DNA from 2 places in the Mesorhizobium sp. M7A.F.Ce.TU.012.03.2.1 genome. Region 2 is predicted to be linked to the other one. Evidence: predicted binding sites of a transcription regulator. Region 2 holds the regulator's gene; the other holds the start of a gene.

Region 1 (3,987 bases), 360 kb from region 2:
CGCCACCGCCGTCGACTGGCTATCGCGCGTCGAGATCGACGAGGACCGCATCGACGACGAGCCCCGCGCCTTTTCCGGCGGCATGCGCCAGCGCCTGCAGATCGCCCGCAACCTCGTCACCGGCCCGCGTCTGGTGTTCATGGACGAGCCAACCGGCGGCCTCGACGTCTCGGTCCAGGCGCGCCTGCTCGACCTGCTGCGCGGTCTGGTCACCGATCTTGGTCTGGCGGCCATCGTCGTCACCCATGACCTTGCCGTGGCGCGGCTTTTGTCGCAGCGCATGATGGTGATGAAGGACGGCCGCGTCGTCGAAAGCGGTCTCACCGACCGCGTGCTCGACGACCCGCGCGCGCCTTACACGCAGCTCCTCGTTTCCTCGATACTTCAGGTATAACCATGCCGACCCCCCTCGTTGTCTCCGACGTTGCCAAGAGCTTCACCATGCACCTGCGCGACGGCATCAAACTGCCTGTTGTCGCCGGTGTCTCGTTCTCGATCAGGGCCGGCGAATGCACCGTGCTCGGCGGCCCGTCCGGTGCCGGCAAGAGTTCGATCCTGAAGATGCTCTACGGCAACTATGCCGTCGACGAAGGCCAGATCATCGTCACGCATGATGACGGGCTGATCGACCTGGCCACCGCCAGCCCTCGCACCGTGCTTGCGGTGCGCCGGCAAACGATCGGCTATGTCAGCCAGTTCCTGCGCACCGTGCCGCGCGTTTCGGCGCTCGATGTCGTCGCCGAACCGCTGGTCGAGCGCGGCGAGGATCGCGAGATTGCCCGCGGCAAGGCGCGCGCCTTGCTGGCACAGCTCAACCTGCCGGAGAAACTCTGGGCTTTGCCGCCTGCGACCTTTTCCGGCGGCGAGCAGCAGCGCGTCAACATCGCGCGCGGCTTCATCACCGAGCATCCGATCCTGCTGCTCGACGAACCGACCGCTTCGCTCGACGCCAGGAACCGCGACGTCGTGATCGAACTCATCGCCGCCAAGAAGGCGGCTGATGTCGCCCTGCTCGGCATCTTCCATGACCACGACGTGCGCGAGGCGGTTGCCGACCGCATCATCGACGTCACCGCTTTCGCGTCCGGAAAAATCGCCGCATGAGCAGGAAATTGTCCGAGACGCCGCTGATCCACCCGACGGCGGATGTACAGAATTCGACGCTCGGCCGCTGGACCGAGATCGCCGACCGCAGCCGGGTCTCGGAAAGCGAACTTGGCGACTATTCCTACATGATGCAGGACTGCTCCGTCTGGTGCGCGACAATCGGCAAGTTCGCCAACATCGCCGCCGCTGTGCGCATCAACGCCACCAACCACCCGACCTGGCGGCCGACGCTGCATCACTTCACCTATCGCGCCTCGGACTACTGGGACGATGCCGAGCACGAGACAGAATTCTTCGCCCAGCGCCGCGCCAAACGTGTCACCATCGGCCACGACACCTGGCTCGGCCATGGCTCGACCATCCTGCCCGGCGTCATCGTCGGCGATGGCGCCGCGGTCGGCGCCGGTGCTGTCGTCTCGAAAGATGTCGCGCCTTACACCATCGTCGCCGGCGTGCCGGCAAAGCCGATCCGCGAGCGCTTCGATCGCCGCACGGCCGAACGCTACCAGGCGCTCGCCTGGTGGGACTGGGATCATGCAAGGCTGCGGACCGCGTTGGATGACTTCCGGGAGCTTGAGGCCGAGGCCTTCCTGGAGAAATATGGCGGATAGCGACGTCCAGGAATGGGCCGCCACTGACGCCGGGCAGCGGGGCAAACCGCCTGGCCCCTGCTATCCGCATGACGTGCCTCTCGACACCATGACGGCCCTTGTCTGGAACGCCTGAAGGAAGGCCTCGCCGTCGCCAGCGCGCCACGGGCGAGTATGTGCGCATCACGTGGTGCCGTCTTGCCATCGGCACCAACTCGCCAGGCCTGCATTCCACATCACCTTCGACTGCTGGTCCTGGGCCGGCCACAGGCTCCGGCCTGTGGAGCGTAACAAAACTGACATCACCGCGACACGGCAGGTTCATGTGGCTGCGCTAGGCGAATGCCTGACGATCAATGGTCCGGACTGGAACCTGCCCCCATGCCAGCAAATTCCGCCACGCTCGAAATCCGCGGTGTCACCCGACGATTTGGCAAGAACACCGCCGTCAGCGACATCAACATCGCCATCCCGCAGGGTCAGATGGTTGGCGTCATCGGCCGTTCGGGCGCCGGCAAATCGACTCTTCTTCGCATGATCAACCGTCTCATCGATCCCAGCCAGGGGTCGATTTTTTTTGACGGCGCCGAGGTCTCGCAACTGCGCGGCTCGCCGCTGCGGCGCTGGCAGCGCGACTGCGCCATGATCTTCCAGCAGTTCAACCTGGTGCCGCGCCTCGACGTGCTGACCAATGTGCTGCTCGGCAAGCTGAACCACCGTTCGACCATGTCCAACCTTCTCGGTATGTTTTCCCGCGCCGAGTGCGCCGAGGCTGTCGCCGCGCTCGAGCGGCTCGATATCGCCCGCACCGCGCTGCAGCCGGCCGGCACGCTGTCGGGCGGCCAGCAGCAGCGCGTCGCCATTGCCCGCGCCATGATGCAGCAGCCCAAGGTGATCCTCGCCGACGAGCCTATCGCCTCGCTCGACCCGCTCAACGCCAAGGTGGTGATGGATTCGCTGCAGGACATCAATTTGCGCGAGGGCATCACCGTCGTCACCAATCTGCACACGCTGGATACCGCGCGCACCTACTGCAACCGCATCATCGGCATGGCCGCCGGCAAGGTCGTCTTCGACGGCCCACCGGAAGAACTCAACCGCGAGGCCGTGCGTCTCGTCTATGGCGCCGACAGCAATGGCCAGGAAATCTCCGAGGCCATCACCTCGACCAGCGTTGCCTTCAGCCGAAAGATCGCCGCATCCGCCGGACCGCTCGAGCCCGCATTCCCAGGGTATTGAGAGCGGTTGGGATCGCCAGCCCACGTCAAGGGCACCTGTCAAAATCGATAACGCTGCCGGCGCGGGGCCGGAACCTACAGGAGAGATAACAGATGTTCAGGAAGATGGTTTTTGGCGCCGTTTCGGTGCTCGCCATGGCGACCAGCATGGCCCATTCCGCCGACATGAAGGAATTTCGCGTCGGCATTCTCGGCGGTGAAAACGAAACCGACCGCCTGCGCAACTACCAGTGCCTCGCCGATCATCTGAAGGCCGAATTCGGCTTCGAAAAGGTCTCGCTGTTCCCCGCCGCCGACTATGACGGCGTCATCCAGGGTCTGCTCGGCGGCACGCTCGACTTCGCCGAACTCGGCGCTTCCGGCTATGCCAGCGTCGTTCTCAAGGACCCTAAGGCGGTCACCCCGATCCTCACCACCCAGCAGACCGACGGCGCCACCGGCTATTATTCGATCGGCCTGGCACTGAAATCCTCCGGCATCACCGACATCAAGTCGGCCAAAGGCAAGAAACTCGGCTATGCCGATCCGGATTCGACCTCCGGCTATCTGATCCCGCTGACCCAGATTCCGAAGGACACCGGCGCTTCGAACGAGACGTTCTTTGCCTCGACCCAGTTCAACGGCGGCCATGAGAACAACATTCTCGCCGTGCGCGACGGCAAGGTCGATGTCGCGGTAGACGATTCTTCGGGCGTCGGCGACTTCAAGAACGGCTTCACCTCCGGTAGCTTCCACAAGGTAGTCGCCAAGGGCGCCGTCGACCCCAACGACTTGGTCGAAGTCTGGCGCTCGGGCCTGATCCCGAACGGCCCGCTGGTCGTGCGCGCCGCGCTCGGCGACGAGATGACCGCCAAGCTGGCCGCCTTCTTCACCGCCTTGCCGACCAAGGACAAGGCCTGCTTCGAAGGCGTCGAAGGCGGCGACTTTACCGGCTACGTCCCGGTGAAGGCGGACTTCTACAACGTCATCGTCGAAGCCCGTAAGGCAGCCATCGGCGGCTAACGGCGAAACCGGAAAGGGCGGTGCGTTCAAAGTACCGCCCTTTCTGCATC
Region 2 (3,987 bases):
GAGAACGTCGCCTATGGCCCGCGCATCCACGGATTGGCCAAGCGCAAGGCCGACATGGATCAGATCGTCGAGTCGAGCCTGAAGAAGGCGGCAATCTGGAACGAGGTGAAGGACCGTTTGCAGGAACCTGGCACGGGTCTTTCCGGTGGCCAGCAGCAGCGTCTGTGCATTGCACGCGCCATCGCCGTGTCGCCCGAGGTGATCCTGATGGACGAGCCGTGTTCGGCGCTCGATCCGATCGCCACTGCTCGCGTCGAGGAACTGATCGACGAACTGCGCCAGAACTATACGATCGTCATCGTCACCCATTCGATGCAGCAGGCAGCGCGCGTGTCGCAGCGCACCGCGATGTTCCATCTAGGCTATCTGGTCGAGGAGGGCGCCACCGACAAGATGTTCACCACCCCCGACGACAAACGCACCCAGGACTACATCACCGGCCGGTTCGGCTGAGCTCAGGCATATGAGGGACGAAGATCATGGGTGAACATACCGTTGCATCTTTCGATGAGGATCTGGAGCAGATCAGCCAGCTGATCCGCGACATGGGCGATCTCGCCCGCTCGATGGTCAGTGGCTCGACCAAGGCTTTGCTCAATTCGGACAATGCGCTGGCGCAGCGCGTGGTTTCCGACGATGCCATCATGGATGCCCGCCAGCGCGAGCTGGACGATCGCGCCATCACGCTGATCGCCAAGCGCCAGCCAATGGCCAACGATCTGCGTGCGGTGGTCGGTTCGATCCGCATGGCCGGCGACCTCGAGCGCATCGGCGACCTTGCCAAGAACATCGCCAAGCGCGTCGGCACTGTCGGGCTGAGCGTCACGCCGCACGATCTTTCGCATTCGATCGACGCGATGGCGCAGCTGGTGCTGATCCAGGTGCAGGGGGTCGTCGACGAGTATGCCGCCGCTGACGCGGCAGCGCTTGCCACGCTCAGAAACAATGATGAACGCATCGACGTCAAATACACCTCGGTGTTCCGCGAGCTGCTGACCTACATGATGGAAGATCCCCGCAACATCACGGCGTGCACGCACCTGTTGTTTTGCGCCAAGAACCTCGAGCGGATCGGCGACCACGTGACCAACATCGCCGAAAATGCCTACTATGTTTTGACCGGCACGCAGCTGCCAGCCAATCGTCCGAAGCAGGACGAGACGGCAATGTCCGCGCCAGCGGCATAACAGGGGTGACCAGCCGATGATCGCACCACGCATCATGGTGGTGGAGGATGAGGAGCCGCTAGGCGTGCTGCTCCGCTACAATCTTGAATCCGAAGGTTACCAGGTCGAGGTGGTGACGCGCGGCGATGAGGCCGAAATCCGGCTGCAGGAGAACGTTCCCGATCTTCTGGTGCTCGACTGGATGGTGCCTGCGGTTTCGGGCATCGAACTCTGCCGGCGCCTGCGAATGCGTCCCGAGACCGAGCGGCTGCCGATCATCATGCTGACCGCGCGAGGCGAGGAAAGCGACCGCGTGCGCGGCCTGTCGACCGGCGCCGACGACTATCTGGTCAAGCCCTTCTCGACGCCAGAGTTCATGGCCAGGGTCAAGGCGCTGCTGCGCCGGGCCAAGCCGGAAGTGCTGTCCAGCGTGCTAAAGGTCGGCGATATCGTGCTCGATCGCGAGTCGCACCGTGTCTATCGCAAGAAGAGCGAGATCCGGCTTGGGCCGACGGAATTCCGCCTGCTCGAATTCATGATGCGCCATCCAGGCCGCGTGTTCTCGCGCAGCCAGCTGCTCGACAATGTCTGGGGCGAGACGATCTACATCGACGAGCGCACGGTCGACGTGCATGTCGGCCGGCTGCGCAAGGCGGTCAACAATGGCCGTATGCCTGATGTCATCCGCACGATCCGTGGGGCCGGATACGCCATCCGAGAGGACTGAACTCCCTCGTTTGAACTCACGCCACGTTCTTGCCGCCGAAACCGGATCTCGCCTGCACGCCCGGCGCAAAAATCTCCTGATCGACGAAGATCAGCGCCCGCATGGCGCAGCCCTCGCGGATCAGCGGCAGTTCGTTCGGCTCGGTGTCGAAGGAAATCGATTTGGAATGCTGGCCGCCGGCGGTCTGGGCAATCGCTTGCCGCAATGCCGGCTCGATCAGGTCGAAGGCGGCGGCGCTGACACCGACCATGGCGACCGGCGCCGGATCGATCAGCGCGAACAGGCTGCCGAGGCCGTAGCCGAGCGCTTCGCCGGCCTTGCGATAGGCTTCCCGTTCGGGTCCGTCACCTTCGCGGGCCGCGGCAGCCAGGGCGCGCATGTCGGCGTCGCTGACATCGGCAACGGGTTCTGCATCCTCGCCCATCTGCCTGGCGTTGCGCCAGATGGCGTAATTGCCCGCATAGGCTTCGACGCAGCCGCGCCGTCCGCAGCGACATAGCGCGCCGTTCGGCCGATGGATCATGTGGCCGAATTCGCCGCCCGAAGAATGGGTGCCGGTGAACAATTCGCCCTTCAGCACCAGTCCCATGCCGATGCCGTGCGACAAAAGGATAGCGATGAAATCGTCGCGGTAACGATCGGGGTCGCGCCAGCGCAGCGCCACCGCCATCATGTTGCAGTCGTTCTCCATTATGGCAGGGATGCCGAACTGGTCTTCGAATATGTCAGCGAAGGCGATGTCGGTGTGCGGCGTGATCGGCGACCACAGCATGGCGCGGGCACGGGTGTCGGTGATGCCCTGGATGGCCAGCGCGATGCGGGCGATGCTGCGCACGTCCAGGTCGGGATCTGCCAGGCGGCGCCGCACGATGGCCGTGCATTCCCCGATCAGCGACTCGCGCGACATCGTCAGCGTGTCCAGCCGGCGCTGTTCCTCGGATATTACCTGGCCGGCATAGTCGATGACGGCGACGGAGAGGAAGTTCAGCGACAGCACCACGGTCATTACCGCGGCCGCTTCCGGATTGAGACTGAGGCCGACCTGCGGCCGGCCGCGTTTGAGTGAGCCGGCCTCGCTCGGCTTGCTTTCGGTCAGGATGCCTTCGACGATCAGGTCCGCTGAAATCGCCGAGATGGTCGAATGGCTGAGGCTTGTGGTCGCGGCGATCTCGGTTCGCGACGGCTGTCCGGCGCGGCGCACTGCCGCGATCACCATGGCGCGGTTGCGGCGGCGCAGATCGTCGTGGCGGATTCCGACCGACATGTTCTTTCATATCCTCCCGGTCGCCGCGGTTCCTCCTGCCCCTGGAACGCTGTCGGTGACGCCGGTAAATACTGGCAGAAGCTGCAGGCCGTGTCATTTATTTATTCCGAGACTCGAAAAAAACTCGAAATGACATCAAAATCCATCAGAATCGATGTTGACAGCGTTCGGGCGTTGGCCCAGTATTTTTTCGAGGCTCGAAAAAATAGAGCCTCTGTGCCGGCCCTCGGGTCAGTTTGGTCGCGCCATACGCGGCGCAGGGAGGATAATATGAAAAGATTCACGGCCGCCATCCTGGCGGGTGCCGCCATGTCGCTGACGCTCGCGTCTGTCGCGCAGGCGAAGGACAAGGTCGTCGGCGTTTCGTGGTCCAACTTCCAGGAAGAACGCTGGAAGACCGACGAAGCCGCCATGAAGACGGCGATCGAGGCCGCTGGCGACAAGTACATCTCCGCCGATGCGCAGTCCAATCCCGGCAAGCAGCTTACCGATGTCGAAAGCCTGATCTCGCAGGGCGCTAATTCCCTGATCATCCTGGCGCAGGACGCTTCGGCCATCGGCCCGGCCGTGCAGAAGGCGCTGGACGAAGGCATTCCGGTCGTCGGCTATGACCGGCTGATCGAGAACAAGGACGTCTTCTATCTGACCTTCGACAACAAGGAAGTCGGCCGCATGCAGGCCCGCGAAGTGTTCAAGGTCAAGCCGGAAGGCAACTACGTCTTCATCAAGGGCTCCGGTGCCGATCCCAATGCCGACTTCCTGTTCTCGGGCTCGATGGAAGTGCTCAAGGAAGCCATCGACAGCGGCAAGATCAAGAATGTCGGCGAAGC

Evidence for each region. Region 2 encodes PhoB, which activates phosphate uptake and scavenging genes when phosphate is short. Its sites were predicted from a motif close to TGTCATNNANCTGTCAT; they were not measured.
Region 1: the regulator PhoB is predicted to act here: its motif matches at 1,984-2,000, upstream of phnC (phosphonate ABC transporter ATP-binding protein).

The regions. Positions count from the first base shown of each region.
Region 1 covers NZ_CP034779.1:2,885,008-2,888,994, reverse strand. The annotation lists gene phnK (phosphonate C-P lyase system protein PhnK) at 1-394, shown strand, start outside; gene phnL (phosphonate C-P lyase system protein PhnL) at 397-1,104, shown strand; gene EJ079_RS13940 (DapH/DapD/GlmU-related protein) at 1,101-1,718, shown strand; gene EJ079_RS34195 (hypothetical protein) at 1,708-1,833, shown strand; gene phnC (phosphonate ABC transporter ATP-binding protein) at 2,079-2,936, shown strand; gene phnD (phosphonate ABC transporter substrate-binding protein) at 3,029-3,937, shown strand.
Region 2 covers NZ_CP034779.1:2,524,278-2,528,264, forward strand. The annotation lists gene pstB (phosphate ABC transporter ATP-binding protein PstB) at 1-453, shown strand, start outside; gene phoU (phosphate signaling complex protein PhoU) at 480-1,187, shown strand; gene phoB (phosphate regulon transcriptional regulator PhoB) at 1,204-1,893, shown strand; gene EJ079_RS12195 (ROK family protein) at 1,910-3,157, opposite strand; gene xylF (D-xylose ABC transporter substrate-binding protein) at 3,428-3,987, shown strand, end outside.